Regions from separate parts of the Bradyrhizobium sp. CCGUVB23 genome, predicted to be linked through region 1. Evidence: predicted binding sites of a transcription regulator. Region 1 holds the regulator's gene; each other region holds the start of a gene.
The links. The regulator PhoB, encoded in region 1, activates phosphate uptake and scavenging genes when phosphate is short. The targets are predictions, from matches to a motif close to TGTCATNNANCTGTCAT.
Positions count from the first base shown of each region.

Region 2: phnC (phosphonate ABC transporter ATP-binding protein) is a predicted target of PhoB. The motif match lies at 2,204-2,220, and genes of this name have one in related genera.
Region 3: NLN62_RS30390 (HAD-IIA family hydrolase) is a predicted target of PhoB. The motif match lies at 1,931-1,947, and genes of this name have one in related genera.
Region 4: NLN62_RS03740 (alkaline phosphatase) is a predicted target of PhoB. The motif match lies at 1,873-1,889, and genes of this name have one in related genera.

Region 1 covers NZ_JANADQ010000001.1:3,309,810-3,314,017, forward strand. The annotation lists gene NLN62_RS15120 (aspartate aminotransferase family protein) at 1-193, opposite strand, end outside; gene NLN62_RS15125 (GcrA family cell cycle regulator) at 651-1,163, shown strand; gene phoB (phosphate regulon transcriptional regulator PhoB) at 1,246-1,953, opposite strand; gene phoU (phosphate signaling complex protein PhoU) at 1,968-2,684, opposite strand; gene pstB (phosphate ABC transporter ATP-binding protein PstB) at 2,696-3,514, opposite strand; gene pstA (phosphate ABC transporter permease PstA) at 3,511-4,208, opposite strand, start outside.
Region 2 covers NZ_JANADQ010000001.1:4,679,509-4,683,716, forward strand. The annotation lists gene NLN62_RS21465 (DUF1045 domain-containing protein) at 1-268, opposite strand, end outside; gene NLN62_RS21470 (alpha-D-ribose 1-methylphosphonate 5-triphosphate diphosphatase) at 294-1,481, opposite strand; gene NLN62_RS21475 (chloramphenicol acetyltransferase) at 1,478-2,146, opposite strand; gene phnC (phosphonate ABC transporter ATP-binding protein) at 2,320-3,129, shown strand; gene phnD (phosphonate ABC transporter substrate-binding protein) at 3,181-4,110, shown strand; gene phnE (phosphonate ABC transporter, permease protein PhnE) at 4,187-4,208, shown strand, end outside.
Region 3 covers NZ_JANADQ010000001.1:6,567,919-6,572,126, forward strand. The annotation lists gene NLN62_RS30380 (patatin-like phospholipase family protein) at 1-117, shown strand, start outside; gene NLN62_RS30385 (MurR/RpiR family transcriptional regulator) at 212-1,147, opposite strand; gene NLN62_RS30390 (HAD-IIA family hydrolase) at 1,150-1,866, opposite strand; gene NLN62_RS30395 (sigma-70 family RNA polymerase sigma factor) at 2,113-2,682, shown strand; gene NLN62_RS30400 (ABC transporter ATP-binding protein) at 3,233-4,208, shown strand, end outside.
Region 4 covers NZ_JANADQ010000001.1:840,015-844,222, forward strand. The annotation lists gene NLN62_RS03735 (aldo/keto reductase) at 1-4, opposite strand, end outside; gene NLN62_RS03740 (alkaline phosphatase) at 210-1,784, opposite strand; gene NLN62_RS03745 (hypothetical protein) at 1,997-2,407, opposite strand; gene NLN62_RS03750 (M20/M25/M40 family metallo-hydrolase) at 2,543-3,982, opposite strand; gene NLN62_RS03755 (RidA family protein) at 4,079-4,208, opposite strand, start outside.

The DNA.
Region 1 (4,208 bases):
TCGTGGCCTGCTCCTGCAAGGCCTTGACCAAAGCGGGATGTGCATGGCCCAGCGCATTCACGGCGACACCCGAGGTGAAATCGAGATAGCGCTCGCCATTGGTCGCGACCAGCCAGCAGCCTTCGCCGCGCTCGAAGCCGAGCTCGGCCCTGGCGAAAACGGGAAGCAAATGCGTCGCGGCGCTTTTGGTCATGACGGTCACTTGAATGTTGAGGCTGGCTCACGAGACTGCCTTGCGCAGCGCATCGTTGACCTGCCCGGAAAACGAAACGTGCCGCCTTTTAAGGGCGGCACGTGTCACCATTTTATGCTTGGAAAAACCGCTGTCAATGCCGCCAGAAGGCCCTGCAAGGCGTGCGGCCGTAGTCTTGCGGTGGCATTTTTGAGTTCTTTTAGCGACGGAACATGTGGACGCGGAGCCGCAGACTCTTGCGCGGGAGTCACGCCATATTGTAGCGTTTCCCCTGTCAGATACGACATCTCGTGCAGCAGTTCTGATCCTCTTAGTCCTCATGTACCGGCGTAGCGTTCAGGTGCGTTTTCGCGCCCGGCGAGCCTTAAGGGATTCTGGCGGCACGGGTTTTTCGAGGCTTAGACATCGCCACGCGGCCCCAAGGGATTGGCAGGCGCGCGGCGAGGGGAAGGGTGCAATGACGGTTTTGACCTGGTCCGACGATCGCGTCGAGCAATTGAAAAAGCTCTGGGAAGCCGGGCTTTCGGCCAGCCAGATCGCTGCCGAACTCGGGAATGTGACCCGCAACGCCGTAATCGGCAAGGTGCACCGGCTGGGCCTGTCCGGCCGCGCCAAGAGCCCGTCCTCGGCGGCTCCCCGGCCGCGCAAGGCGCGCCCGGCGCAGCACATGATGCGGGTGAGCCGCCCGATCTCGCGCGGCAACACCGCCCTCGCCCAGGCCTTCGAGGTCGAGGTCGAGCCCGATCCGATCACCTATGACAATGTCGTTCCGATGAGCCAGCGCCTGTCGCTGCTCGAGCTCAACGAGGCGACCTGCCACTGGCCGGTCGGCGATCCCTCGAGCCCGGATTTCTTCTTCTGCGGCGGCAAGTCGCTCTCGGGCCTGCCCTATTGCGCACAGCACTCGCGCGTCGCCTACCAGCCGGCCGCCGACCGCCGCCGCGCACCGGCCAAGCCCGGCACGCGCTGAGTTCAGCCACAAACGACAACGTCCCGGTGCAAGGCCGGGACGCTTGATCGAGAAACGTCAGCGCGCCATCCGGCGCGCTTTTTTACGTCTGCTCCGCCTTCGCGAAACGATCATCCAGCGCGTAGCCGGCGCCACGGACGGTGCGGATCGGGTCCTGCTCGCGACCGAGATTGAGCAGCTTGCGCAGGCGGCCGATGTGGACGTCGACGGTGCGCTCGTCGATATAGATGTCGCGGCCCCAGACGCTGTCGAGCAGCTGCTCGCGCGAGAACACCCGGCCGGGATGCTCCAGGAAGAACTCCAGGAGGCGATATTCGGTCGGGCCGAGGTCGATCGGCCGACCGGAGCGCGCCACGCGGCGCTTCTCGCGGTCGAGCTCGATGTCGCCAAAGGCGAGTATGGTCGCGAGCCGCTCGGGGCTTGCACGCCGGAGCAGGCCTTTCACGCGCGCGAGCAATTCGGGCACCGAGAACGGCTTGACGATGTAGTCGTCGGCGCCGGTCGCAAGCCCGCGCACCCGCTCGCTCTCCTCACCGCGCGCGGTGAGCATGATGATCGGCAGCTGCTTGGTCTCGGGCCTGGCGCGAAGCCTGCGGCACAGCTCGATGCCGGACAGTCCCGGCAGCATCCAGTCGAGCACGATCAGGTCGGGAATGTGCTCCTTGAGGCGGGTGTCGGCGTCGTCGCCGCGCATCACCGTCTCGACATCGTAGCCGTCGCCTTCGAGGTTGTAGCGCAACAGCTCGGTCAGCGCTTCCTCGTCCTCAACAACCAGAATGCGTGCGCCCATGGCGTCGTCGCTCCTTAAGTGTTCGGCACGGTCGTGGCGAAGGTCGTCATATCGCCCTTCGGCCGCTTGTCCGCGATGGCCTGACCTTCGATCATGTAGAAGACGGTCTCGGCGATGTTGGTCGCATGGTCGCCAATCCGCTCGATGTTCTTGGCGCAGAACATCAAATGGATGCAGAACGAGATGTTGCGCGGATCCTCCATCATGTAGGTGAGGAGCTCGCGGAACAGCGAGGTGCAGATCGCGTCGACCTCCTCGTCGCCCTTCCACACCATCATCGCCGCCGGCAGGTCATGCGCGGCATAGGCGTCCAGCACCGACTTGACCTGCTGCTGCACGAGGTCGGTCATGTGTTCCAGGCCGCGGAACAGCTTCAGCGGATGGAAATCGGTTTCCAGCGCGGCGACGCGCTTGCCCATGTTCTTGGCGAGGTCGCCGATCCGCTCCAGATCGGTCGCAACGCGCATGGCGCCGACGATCTCGCGCAGGTCGACCGCCATCGGCTGCCGGCGCGCGATCGTGAGCACGGCGCGCTCCTCGATCTTCTTCTGGAGCGCGTCGATCTCGGCGTCGGTCGCCACCACGCGCTGGCCGAGAGCGACGTCACGGCGGATCAGCGCATCGACGGAATCGACGATCATGCGCTCGGCAAGGCCGCCCATCTCCGCAACGAGCCGCGTGAGCTCCTGGAGGTCGGTGTCGAAGGCCTTTGCGGTATGTTCAGAAGCCATTTCCTGTCTCCTCAGCCGAAGCGGCCGGTGATGTAGTCCTGGGTGCGCCGGTCGCTGGGCGACGTGAAGATCTTGCTGGTCTCGTCGAACTCGATCAACTCGCCAAGATACATGAAGGCGGTCTTGTCGGAGACGCGCGCCGCCTGCTGCATGTTGTGGGTGACGATCGCGATCGTGTAGTTCTCTGCGAGCTCCTGGATAAGCTCCTCGACCTTGGCGGTCGAGATCGGATCGAGCGCCGAGCAGGGCTCGTCGAACAGGATCACCTCAGGACGCACCGCAACGGTGCGGGCGATACAGAGACGCTGCTGCTGGCCGCCGGAGAGCGACAGGCCGGAGGCGTTGAGCTTGTCCTTGACCTCGTTCCACAGCGCGCCGCCGCGCAGCGCCTTCTCGACCCGGTCGTCCATCTCGGACTTGGAGATCTTCTCATAGAGGCGGATGCCGAAGGCGATGTTCTCGTAGATCGTCATCGGGAACGGCGTCGGCTTCTGGAACACCATGCCGACGCGAGCGCGCAGCAGATTGAGGTCGAGCTTGGTGTCGAGGATGTTGGTCTGGTCGAGCATGAGCTGACCGGTGGCGCGCTGGCCCGGATAGAGATCGTACATCCGGTTGAAGATGCGCAGCAGGGTCGACTTGCCGCAGCCCGACGGACCGATGAACGCCGTAACGCGGTTGGTGCCGAGCGTCAGGTTGATGTTCTTCAGCGCGTGGTGCTCGCCGTAATAGAAATTGAGGTTGCGCACCGTCACCTTGGCCGGAGCCTCAGGCAGCGTCGGCGACGCCTGACGTCCGGTGGAACTTACGGAAACGGACAGATCGCTCATTTTGCAGTCCTCTCGGCGCCAAGAATGCGCGCGCCAATGTTCAGGGCAAGCACGGTCAGGGTGATCAGCAGCGCCCCGCTCCAGGCCAGCTGCTTCCAGTAGGCGTAGGGGCTCTGCACGAAATTGTTGATGGTGACCGGCAGATTCGCCATCGTCTTGTTCAGGCTGAGGCTGAAGAACTGGTTCGACAAGGCGGTGAACAGCAGCGGCGCGGTCTCACCGGCAACGCGGGCGGTCGCGAGCAGCACACCGGTGATGAGGCCGGAGCGCGCCGCGCGGTAGGCGATCCGCTTGATCACCAGCGAGCGCGGCAGGCCGAGCGCGGAGGCCGCTTCGCGCAGCGCGTTCGGCACCAGCAGCAGCATGTCCTCGGTCGTGCGCAGCACCACCGGGATCACGATGACGGCCAGCGCGAGGGAGCCGGCGATCGCGGAGAAGCCGCGCATCGGCACCACCACCGCGCCATAGATGAACAGGCCGATGATGATCGAGGGCGCGCTGAGCAGGATGTCGTTGATGAAGCGGATCACCGAGGTCAGCTTGTCGTTGCGGCCGTACTCGGCGAGATAGGTGCCGGCGAACAGGCCGAGCGGCGCGCCGATGCCGACGCCGATCACGGTCATGATGATCGAACCGATGATGGCATTGCGCAGGCCGCCTTCGGTCGAGCCCGGAGGCGGAGTGTCCGCGACGA
Region 2 (4,208 bases), 1.4 Mb from region 1:
CCGCAAACGCTGCGCACGCAGCAACCAGCTCGGCCTCGGTCTTGCCCGGCGCCAGTGCCATCGGTGCTTTCAGCGTGCCATGAAAACCATATTTGCGGGGATCGGCCGTGACGTCGTGCCAATCGGCTGCAAGCTGCAGCGCATCGGCAGGAAAAGGCAGCTCACGGCCGGTGTGGGCATCATAGCCGAGCAGCGCTGCGCCGAAGTGCGACAGCGCGCTCTCGGCATCGGCGGCATAGTAAATCGCGTAGCGGGGGAAACCTGTCATCGCCTCAGATATAGCTATAGCGGGTTTAGACGGCGGCGATAGCCTCACGCGGCGCCGCGGCTGAGCCCAGCAGGCGCGTGCCATCGGTGAGTTGGACGAGCTTGCCTGCGGCGATCACCGCGACCACTCGCGGCCGCAGCGGCACGGTGTCGTCGACCAGCAGGATGTCGGCGCGCAGTCCCTCCTTGATCATACCGCGATCGGACAGGCCTGCGGCCTCTGCCGGTGCTTCCGAAATCAGCTTCCAGGCCTGCGCCAGCCCAAGCACGCCATCAGCCACGAGCCGGAAGGCGGCGAGCAATTGCGCCGGATAATAATAGTCGGACGCCAGCACCGAGCAGAGCCCTTTGGCGATCATGTCGGACGCCCTGGTCCAGCCGGTGTGGCTGCCGCCACGCACCACGTTCGGCGCGCCATAGATGATGGCGTCACCGGCCGCCGCGGCCTCGCGCGCCGTCTCCTCGTTGACCGGAAATTCGGCGATCGTGACACCCATATCACGATACGCCTTGCGCATCGCCGGTGTCGCGTCGTCATGCGAGAGCATCCGCACCTCGGCCACGCGCGCCGCGGCGGCGAGCCGCGCAGTCGACGCCGGAACGTCCGCCGCGCGAGCGGCGACGCGGCCGACCAGCTCTTCAAGGGCCGCGTCGGACAGTCCGGTCCGGTCGACCAGGCGGCCACGCTTGTTTGGCTTCGCCAGATCGCGGATGGTCGAAGCCATGTGATCGTTGAAGGCGAACAGATCGATCCGTCCTTCGGCGAGCCATTGGCCGATCTCGTCCTCCGCGTCGAGATTGTAGGTCTCGTGCCGCAGATGGAAGCGGATGTCGGCGGCAAATTGCGGCCGCAAGCGCTCGATCGCCTCGAGCAGGCGCCGTGCATTGTCGCCAGAGCGCAAGCCCGGCTCCCACGACCAGGTCGTGCCATGGAAGACGGTGGTGATGCCGTTGCTGACGGCCTGCCGGTCGCTGTCGGCGAGCGCCACGTCGATCGGGAAGTCGACGCCCGGGCGCGGCATCATCTGCCGCTCGAAGGCGTCGCCATGCAGGTCGACGATGCCCGGCAGGACCAGCAGGTTGCGGGCGTCGATTGCGAGCCGCGCGCGTCCGCGTCCGATCTCCGCGATATCCTGCCCGGAAACAACAAGTGACGTTTCGACGATCTCCGAGCCGATCAGGGCCCGGCCGCCCTCAAGAAAAATTTCGGTCACGCGAGGATGCTTCGCTTGCTGGGGGAAGAATGGTTGGCAACGAGCCGTGCTTCGTACTTTGCGAGGAAATCTTCAATCCCGAGCCTGCGGAAATCAGGCAAGGCTTCGCGCAAGCTTTCGTGATCCCAGTCCCACCAGGCGAGCCTTGCCAGCCGGCCGGCGATCTCGTCGGAGAACCGCCGCCGGACCGGGCGAGCCGGATTGCCGGCGACGATGGTGTAGGCGGGCACGTCCTTGGTGACGATGGCGCCTGCGGCCACCACGGCACCGGTGCCGATATTGCGGCCCGGCAGCACGATCGCGCCATGGCCGATCCAGACGTCGTGGCCGATATGGACATAATGCTGGCGCCGCCAGTCGAAGAACTCGGCCTCGTCGCTCTCGCCCGGAAAATAGGCACTGGCACGATAGGTAAAATGCGCCTGGCTGGCGCGGCGCATCGGGTGGTTGCCGGGATTGATGCGTGTCATCGCTGCGATCGAGCAGAATTTTCCGATCGTCGTGTAAGTGATCTGGGCATCGTTCACGACGTAGGAATAGTCCCCCATCCTCACCTCGTGCAGGATCGTGCGCGCGCCGACCTCGCAATAGGCGCCGAGCTTGATCTCGTGCAGCTTGGCGGTGGGATCGATGGTCGGTTGGACCGAAAGCGCTTTGGCGACCATGGTGCGTCCGTCAACAGGGGAGGGGCGTTCGTCTTCGAGTGGCTCGATGACGATGTCATGACGCAGAGATGACAGGGGACGGCGTGCGTAGCATCGCCGCACCGCAATGCCCCTGTCACACAAATGTAAAGCGGCGGCGTTAGCGGTTGGGCCCAGCTAGTTGGGAGCCCTGCATGCTGGTGGTTGAAGGTCTGACGTGCCGCTTCGGCACAAAAGCCGCGGTGGACGGTGCTTCGTTTGAAATCGCCCCCGGCGGCTTCGTCGGCGTAATCGGCCGTTCCGGCGCCGGCAAGTCGACCTTGCTGCGGACCATCAACCGCCTGGCGACGCCAACAGAGGGGCGCATCCTGTTCGACGGCGTCGACGTCACCGCGCTGCGCGGCAAAGAGCTGCGGCAATGGCGCGCCCGCGCCGCGATGATCTTCCAGCAGTTCAATCTGGTCGGTCGGCTCGACGTGCTCACCAATGTGCTGATGGGGCGCCTTGCCACGATGCCGGCCTGGCGCTCGCTCACGCAGGCCTGGCTCGAAGAGGACAAGGCGCTGGCGATGTCGGCGCTGGAGCAGTTCGACATGGCCTCGCTCGCGGCACAGCGTACCGACCAGCTCTCCGGCGGACAGCAGCAGCGCGTTGCGATCGCCCGCGCGCTGGTGCAGCAGCCTGAGCTGATCCTCGCCGACGAGCCGATCGCCTCGCTCGACCCGCGCAACACGAAGATCGTGATGGATGCGCTCTTACGCATCAACAAGCATTTTGGCATCACCGTGATTTGTAACCTGCATTCGCTCGATCTGGCGCGCAGCTATTGCGACCGCCTGATCGGCATGGCGGCGGGCCGCGTGGTGTTCGACGGCGCGCCGTTGGCGCTCACCGAGCACGTCGCGCGCGAGCTCTACGATCTCGAAGCCAGTGAAGTCATGGGCGGCGTGCCGCTGCCCGTGCCTGAAGCCGTTCCGGCGCTCGGCACCGCTGCCGCCGCCTGAGCCGCGACCCAAGTTTTGCGTTCACCGCGTCCAACCGATCAAGAGGGTATCATGATCACTCGTCGCATCGTCCTTGCCGGCGCCGCCGCACTGGCCTTCACCGCATCCGCGTCCGCCGAGGACTGGAAAACCAAATATCCGGAGATCACCTTCGCGGCGATTCCGGCCGAGAACGGCTCGGGCGTTACCGAGCGCTACGCCCCCTTCATCAGCTATCTGTCCAAGGAACTGGGCATCAAGGTCACGCTGCGTGTTGCCAATGATTACGCTGCCCTCATCGAGGGCCAGCGCGCCGGCAATATCCATATCGGCTATTACGGTCCGGCGTCCTTCGCGCGCGCCCGCCTCACCGGCGTGAAGACCGATGCCTTCGTCATCGACGTCAACTCCGACGGCTCGAAGGGCTATTACTCGGTGTTCTACGTGCTGGCTAAGTCGCCGTACCAGAAGATCGAGGACCTCAAGGGCAAGAATCTCGGGCTTGTTGATCCGAATTCCACTTCTGGCAACAACATGCCCCGCTTCAAGCTGAACCAGATGAGCATCGATCCCGACGCCTATTTCTCCAAGGTAGTCTTCACCGGCAGCCACGAGAACGCCGTTCTCGCGCTCGCGCAAGGAACCGTCGACGTCGCCGCCAACTGGTGGAACGCCGACGACGATTCCAACCTGACCCGCATGCTCAACAAGGGCATGGTGAAGTCAGCCGACGGCACGGTGATGAAGAAGGAAGACTTCCGCATCGTCGTGAAGTCCGACCTCATCATCAACTCGCCCTACGCCTATCTCAGCGACCTGCCGGAGGACATGAAGGCTGCGATCAAGAAGGCCTTCCTGGAGGCGGCGCAGAAGGATCCCGAGGCGTTCAAGAAGCTCTCCGACGGCAAGAACAAGCCCTGGGAGCCGATCGCCACCGACGACTACAACAAGACGATCGAGCTGATCAAATTCGTCGACAACCTGCGTAAGAAGGCGTCCTGATCAAACGGGACGACGCACCTGGAGCCGGGTCAATCGACCCGGCTCTTTTCTATATCGAGCATTGTCCGCTGACCCCATGACCATCGCGGTTTCGATCC
Region 3 (4,208 bases), 3.3 Mb from region 1:
AGCCTGTTGTGCCGGTTGCGCGATGAGGGCCGCGAGGCGGCGCGAAGCTGGCTCGACAAGCACTTTGGGCAGATCGGCAATGCCTCGACGGTCGATCTGACCGAGATGTTTCTCTGAGGTCGGGTTGTCCTGTTCGAGCTGCCTCTTGCGATCCCGACGCCTTGCGGGGCGGCAGAAAGAGATGCACCCAGGTTGGCAATCATCGCGAGACTTAGGCTCGCTTGATTGAGAGCACTTCAAAGGTCTTGGTGATTGTTGCGACCGCGTTGTCATATTTGGCGAGCGCCACACAGCAAACGAGCGCGTCAACTATCGCCAGCTGAGCGATGCGGCTCGTCATAGCTTCCGTCCGGAAGCTGGTTTCCTTGGCCATCGTGTGTAGCATGATGTCGCAGTAGCGCTGAATGGGCGACTTGCCGAAGTTCGAAATGCAGATCGTCGTCGCGCCGGCCTCCTTCGCAAGCCGTGTCGCCGCAATCGTCTCATGCGTGCTGCCGGAATGCGAAATCGTAAGGACCGCGACGTGCGGCCCGGTCAGCGAGGCGCTGATCGCCTGAACGTGTGAATCCAGGACGACCTTCGATTCGATTCCGATCCGGAGCAGGCGATAGTTCGCATCCTCAGCCACGGGCGCGGCGCTGCCGATTCCGTAGACCTCGACGCGATCGGCCTGGTGGATGGCCTTCACGGCAGCAGCCATCTTTGCGGAATCGACGACCTTGCGCGTGTCCTGCAGGGCCTGCAGGTTGGACTGGAAGATCTTCTCGACGACAGTCGCGACGTCGTCGTTCCGCTTCAGATCCTCGTGGATGAACTGAACCGGTTGCACAAGATCGCGCGCGAGCGCGATCTTGAGCTGCTGGAACCCGCGCGCACCGAGTTGCTGGCAGAACGCGACGACGCTGCCTTCGCTCGCCCCAGCGCGTTCGGCGACCTCCGTCACGGACATGTGCACGACTTCCGCAGGATGGGCGCTGATGAAGTCCGCGATCCGGCTCGCCGTTGGCGGCAGGTCGGCCTTGGTCGCTGCGATCCGTTCGAGCATGCCGCTCGGAGAAAGAGTCGGCGAATGCTCGGGCTTGCCGGCTGGGTCCGCCTGTTTCATGCGTGGTTTTTGCACGCCGCGCTTCTTCGTCGTTGAGGGCATTGTCAATCACCTGATAGGACGAGACGCTGCATCGTCTCGACATTAAGATAGCGGATTCCGAGCCGGCCGGCGCCTGCTCCATCGGTGTGCGGGTTGTCACCGATCATCACGGCCTCGGATGGACTGACGCCGAGTCGCGTCAACGCTCGTTCGAACAGCGCAGGCTCGGGTTTGCCGATGATGCGATATGAGACGGCGCCGGCACAAGACAGGACCGCCGCAAGCAGTGCGCCGGTTTCCGGTACGACCGATCCGGCCCTGCCGGGATGCGTGGTATCCGGGTTCGTCACGATCAGTTGGGCGCCGTCCCGTACCAGGTTTGCCGCGAATGACAACTTGTCATAGTTGAAGGCGCGATCGCGCGCGATCACGACGATGTCCGGCTCGAGCATTGTCATGTTCAGACCCAGGCCTCGGCCATATTCGCGGAGGGCAGGGCTGCCGAGCAGCATCACGCGCGAAGCGCGCCGCTCTTGCGCGATGATGTCGAGCGTGCAGGCACCGGCGAGCACGATCCGGCCGGGGTCAATTGGAAGGCCGATCTGGAGCAGCAGCCGGGCAAGCTCGGCGGGCGTGTGCTCCGCGTCGTTGGAAACCAGGGCGAATTGTCCGCCGAAGGCGTCCAGCATGCGCCGCGCACCTGGCAAAGGTTTGTTGTCGCTGATCAGTGTCCCGTCGAGATCGACGAGATAGCCCCGTGCTCTCCATCCCTGCTTCACCTTCCGCCTCTCCGCCCTTGAATTGAATGTTGTTCAGTCTATAAGCAAACTAGGACTGAGACAAATTCATCAAACTATTATCCGACGGTGCCAATGATCGGCAACATGGAGGCGGGGCATGGCCCGGATTTCGGTCGAGAACATCGGCAAGGCGTTCCGTCAGACGGAGTCTTGAAGGATGTGTCGCTCGACATCGCCGACGGTGAGTGCCTGACGTTGGTCGGCTCGAATCCTGTGAGACGGACCTTGAGCGAACAACGGGTGGCTTCGGATGAAGTCCTGATCGCGCGGATCGCGCAAGGCGACCGGCGCGCCATGCAGGTGCTGTACGGACGGCACCATGTCAGGGTATTCAGCTTCGGGCTTCGGCTCGTCCGCGACGAACAGGTTGCGGAAGATCTCATCAGCGAGGTCTTTCTCGACGTCTGGCGTCGGGCTGGCAAGTTTGAAGGCCGATCTGCTGTCTCAACCTGGCTGCTGGCGATTACGCGTTTCAAGGCCCTCTCGGCGCTACGGCGCAGGAGGGACCTTACGTTGGAAGACGAGGCTGCCCACGCGATCGAGGACACGTCCGACGACCCGGAAGTGGCCACGACGAAGAAGGATACCGGCGAAGCGTTGCGCAAGTGCCTGGGCGGGCTTTCGCCGGAGCACCGGGAGATTGTCGATCTCGTCTACTACCACGAGAAAGCCCTGGAAGAGGTGGCCGAAACCGTCGGGATTCCGGAGAACACCGTGAAAACGCGCTTGTTCTACGCGCGGAAAAAACTGGCCGAGTTGCTGAAGGCCGCCGGCGTTGAACGAGGTTGGCGATGAGGGGATCGAGCAAAAAGGTGCTGGAAGAAGACGGAAGACGCCAATGAAGTCGAGCTACTGCTTCCAGGGTACGCCGGGGCCTGCTGAACGTGCGCGCTGGGTCGAGGAGGGGCTGACTCGCGATCTCGCTCGCCGGCGAATATGCCGTTATCCGCGAGGAACATGCCGACACCATCGCTTGGGTCGGCGCTTGCGATTTGGTGATCAGACGATGAGCAAGGGCGATCTCACCAACCTGATCAACAGAGTTTCAAGCGAGAAGATCGTCAATCTCGCCGTGAGCATAGCCTCTGGTTTTCCACTCTAGTCTCGCCGTCAATGAGCCGAACGACTTTAAGAGGCTTGTCGCGGCAAAGGTTTGCGACCGCTGATCAGCGTCCCGTCCAGATCGACGAGATAGCTCCGTGTCCGCACTCCTGATCCACGTTCCACCTTTCCGCCTCGGGTTATTGACTGAGCTTTATTCAGTTCATAACTAAACAATTACTGAGACAAATTCATGAAACTGTCATCCGACGGTGCCAATGATGCGGCGGCATGGAGGCGGCAGATGGCACGGATTTCGGTCGAGAACATAAGCAAGGCGTTCCGTCAGGCGGACGTCTTGAACGACGTGTCGCTCGACATCGCCCATGGTGAATTCCTGACGCTGGTCGGTCCGTCCGGTTGCGGCAAGACCACGTTGTTGCGCATCATCGCCGGTTTCGAAGACCAGGACAGCGGCAGCATTCGGATCGCTGACCGCTGCGTCGACGCCTTGCGGCCGAAGCAGCGCGACCTGGCGATGGTGTTTCAGTCCTATGCGCTGTACCCGCACATGACGGTTGCGAAGAACGTCGCGCTTCCGTTGACCATGCGCCGCATGAATGTCTTGCAGCGGCTGCCGCTGATCGGTCGCATAATGCCCGGGGCAGGCGAGGCTCGGCGAGCGATCGCCGCCGACGTGTGCGCCGTCACGTCGGCGCTTGGCATTGACCATTTGCACGATCGCAGGCCATCGCAGCTTTCCGGCGGCCAGCGTCAGCGCGTCGCACTCGCGCGTGCCATGGTGCGCCAGCCGCTTGCCTTCCTGATGGACGAGCCGCTGTCCAATCTCGATGCAAAGATGCGCCTGCAAGCGCGTGCGGAGATCGCCGAACTGCATCATCGCCTCGGGGCGACGTTCATCTACGTGACCCACGATCAGGCTGAAGCGATGACCATGTCCGATCGTGTCGCCGTGATGATGGGCGGCCGCCTGCTCCAGGTTGCTCCGCCGCAACAGGTCTATGACGATCCGGCGACGATCGAGATCGCCCGCTTCATCGGGACACCGGAGATCAACGTCATTCCAGCGACGGTGCGCGCCGATGGTTGCGTCGAAGTACTGGGCCGCTCCTGGCCGATATCGGCGCGGGTCGATGCCGGCGCGCCGGTTTCACTCGCGATCCGTCCCGAAGCGTGGACGCTCGAAGACGAGAATGCTCGCGGAGCCGAGCTGACCGGCACGGTGCGGCATTTCGAGCCGCTGGGTTCGGAAACGCTCG
Region 4 (4,208 bases), 2.5 Mb from region 1:
CCATGGAGACACTCCTGACGAATTCCAGCCCGCCGGATGCGCCCGGCAAAGGCCGCGCAAGCAGAGTTTTCAGTGGTGGAAGAGCGATGGCGGGGTGAGCATTATAGCGAGCCGATCGCGGAGCAGCCAATCAAGAACCGGTTAGCGTGTCCGCTGGTTCACTTCGTCATGCCCAGTCTTGTCCCGGGCATGACGACTCCGCGCTCCATTTACGAATGCTGTGCCACCACAGCGGGCCGCACTTGCGGCCGCGGGAGGATGTTGACCGACCAGAGGTCGCGATTGTCGACGTCCTTCAGCGTCACGGTCATGACCTCCGTGCCGCCATCAATGTCGACGCAGCCGAAGAACTGGAGCCCGAAGCAAGGCGCAAGGTTCTCGCCCTGCTCGGCGCTACAACCGCGCTGGTACATCGCGACGGGTCCAAAGGTGTTGTCGAGCTCGCCCGGCCCCCAGGTGCCGGCATGGAGGGGACCTGAGACGAATTCCCAGAACGGCTCGAAATCTGAGAACACCGCGCGGTTGGGATCGTAGTAATGCGCGGCGGTGTAGTGCATGTCAGCGGTGAGCCAGACAGTGTTGCGCACGCCGGCGCGCCTGATGAAGGAGAGCAGGTCCGCGATCTCGTGCTCGCGCCGATCGGGCGGACCATCGCCGAGCGCGACGGCATCGAGGCTGATCAGGCCGATCGGCAGGTCGGCCGCGATCACCTTCCAGGTCGCGCGCGAAGCGGCGAGCTCCCGCTTCAGCCAGGCAAGCTGATCACGGCCCAGGATCCAGCCGTCGTGCTCCTCGCCCTTGTTCCAGGTGCCGTCGCGATAGCTGCGCATGTCGATCATGAAGACGTCGAGCAGCGGTCCGTAGGCAATTTTCCGATAAATGCGGCCTTGCTGCTGCCGGATCTCGCGAATCGGCATGAAGTCGAAAAACGCACGCCTCGCGCGCGCGACCAGGCGTGAGGTGCCGTCGGCATCAAAACCGGTCTCATCGACGCTGCCATAGGGCGACCAGTCGTTGGTGACCTCGTGGTCGTCCCATTGCGCGAACATCGGCACCTCCGCATGGAAGGCGCGGAAATTCTCGTCGAGGTGATTGTATTTGTAATTGCCGCGGAACTGCGCCAGCGTGTGCGCGACTTCCGATTTCTCTTCGGTGACGAGGTTGCGCCAGATCTTGCCGTTCGGCAGCTTCAACTCGGCAGGAATGGTGCAGTCGGCATAGATGTGGTCGCCGGAATGGATGAAGAAATCCGGACGGTTGTCGAGCATGGTACGATAGCTGCGCATGCCGCCGCGAGACGTATCGATGCCCCATCCTTGCCCGGCGGTATCGCCGGACCATACGAACGAGATCGACTGGCCTGCGGCCGGCGCAGTGCGGAAATGTCCGGTACGCGTCTCGCCGGCAACGCCGGTCGCGATGTCGTCGAAGCGCACGCGGTAGAAGATGTCCTGTCCGGGCGGCAGGTCACGCAGCAGCACCTTTGAGGTGAAGTCGGCGTCTGGCAGCGCGTCAGTGGTTGCCGTGCACAGGATCGTCTTGAAGCTTTCGGCTGTGGCACATTCGACCCGCATCCGCGCAGGCCGGTCGGCGCGCGCCCAGATGACGGCAGAGCCTTCGGACACGTCGCCCGACTGAATGCCGCCTGCGATCAGCGGACGATCGGCGGCGCGGCTGAGATATGGTTTGGCGCGAGAGCCGAGACCAGCGAGCGCGAGGGAGGATGTGGAGCGGACCAGAAACTGCCGCCGGGTCCATGCGCGCGAGGCGCGGAGCGTTGCCATTCAGGAAACCTTCGTCGAATCGCGACGAAAGGTGCCTGTGCTCCTTGACTCCAGGCCGACGGTTTTTTGACTCCGCGCCTACCGTTTTGCGACGGGCGGATGACGCCTAATTATTTGAGCATGATCTCCGCGCAAACGCGTTCCGCGTTTGTCGCGAGGGAAAACCGCTTCACACTTTGCGCTAGCGCGGCCCTTCGGGTCCGGATCATGCTCTAATGTTTCCAGTTGCAGATGCCGCCCGACCTGCACGGCCAGGTCTGGATGCGCGTGTCCATCGCCTGCGCGTCCAGCGGATTCGCGTGCCGATGCGCAAGCCTGGTGCGGGCAGCGCCACGCGGTTGCGCCCTCTTCGCGTGAGCAACCCGCGGCTCCGGCGCCTTCACGTGCTCGGTCACGACCGCCTTCGGCGTGACGTCAGGCACGGCGCGCGCCGCATCACTTCGTGCTTCCACCTGGACCGGCGCGAATTGCGTCGCAGGGCCGAGCCGCTTCGGCGACAGCACCGCCTTGGAGAGATCGAGGCCGAGATATTCGTCAGGCTTGTAGTCGTCAGCCATCGCCGCGCTGCTGCATGCGAGCATGAGCGCGGTGGCGAGGCCGAACGATGCGCTTTTCAGGACCAAGAGACGCCTCCTGAAATTCAATTAAGGGCAATTTTACCCTTATTTAGGAGGCGCGAGGCGGATTTCCAGCGGCAGATTGTCATCAGGGTTACCAGCTACCGAAGCCGATCCCCGATTCACAAGCCTTTCGCAGGCTCAGGAACCGCCTGCCAGCGTTTTGACGAGCCGATGAAGGTACTCTTGTCCCTTGTAGAACGACGCCACGGGAACACGCTCGTCCTTGCCGTGGATGCGGTTCTCCCCGATGTCGATCGCCATGCCGGAATGGCCGTAGGTCGGGATGCCCGCATTGCGCAGGTAGCTGCCGTCGGTGGCGCCGGAACTCATGACCGGGAGCACGATGGCGCCGGGGAAGAATTCGCCCGAGAGCTTTTCGATCGCGCCCATGATCTCCTCGTGCAGCTCGCTGGGCGCGCTGATGACCGCCGTATCGATCTGCGTCAGCTTGATGTCGGGATCCGCCAGCACCTGCTCCAGCGTCGCCTTGACCTCCTCGACCGGCTCGCCCGGCATGATGCGGCAATTGACCTTGGCACTCGCCGACTGCGGCAGCGCGTTGATGGCATGCCCGCCCTGCAGCATGGTCGCAACGCAGGTGGTGCGGAGCTGAGCGTTGTAGACGGGGTTCGCAGCGAGCCGCACGAAAGACAGCGCCGCCGGATCGGGCTTGTCGGACATCACGGCGCGCATGTCGGCTGCGGTCTGGTCGTTCTCGAACTGCGCGCTCTTCTCGAAATAGCCGCGCGTGGTGGCGTTCAGCTTGGGCGGGAAGTTGAACTTGGACAGGCGCACGAGGCCTTCGGCGAGCTTGTAGATCGCGTTGCTCTTGCGCGGTACCGAGCTGTGGCCGCCGGGATCGGTGACGTCGAGCTGGAAGCTGACGGGGATCTTTTCGCTGGTCTGGACGCCGACGCGGATCGGCTTGCCGTCCTTCAGGCCAACGCCGGCGCCCTCGTTGAGCGCGAACTCGGCGTCGATGAGGTCCCGCTTGTTCTTGATCAGCCACTGGATGCCGAGACCGTCGCGGTCGAAGATCTCCTCGTCCGTCTCCAGCGCGACAATGATGTCGCGGTCGGGCTTATAGCCCTCCTGCTTGAACCGAATCAGGCTGGTGATGAAGGCGGACGCCATGTGCTTGTCGTCGGCCGTGCCGCGACCGTAGTAGTAGCCATCCTTCTCGGTGAACTTGAACGGATCGACCGACCAGTCCTCGCGCAGCGCCGGCACGACGTCGAGATGCGCGACCAGCAGGATCGGCTTGCGCGCACCGCTCCCGTGCAGGCGGGCGACCAGGTTGCCCTTGCGCGGCGCGGGCGAGAAGACCTGCACGTCCGAATCGGGAAAGCCCGCCGCCTTCAGCCGCGTCGCCATCGCTTCGGCCGCGCGCGCGGTGTCGCCGGTCGCGGTGGTGGTGTCGATCTCGACGAGCTCCTTGTAGACGTCGTGGGAGAGCTGTTGCTGCGGGCTCAGGCCTTCGGCAGCAACCGCCCCGCAGGTGAGCAGCAAGGCCGCGACAGCCGTCGAGAGTAGAGCCTTCCTGCACGAGATATTATTCTTGGTGATCGTCCTCTTCATCGCGTGCTCCCGAAATGCGGCCTCGCTGAATTCAGACAGCGGAAGGCGCGCTTTGGCAAGCGAGATCGTTCTGCCGTTTTTGCAACCGCCCCCGGCCTATTTCGCGTCCTTGACAGCGATCACCTCGATCTCGACCAGGAAGCCGGGATTGGCGAGCGCGGCGACGCCGACCACCGAGCGGGCCGGCAGGTTGGGCTGGCTGCCGCCGAAGAACTGGGTGTAGCCC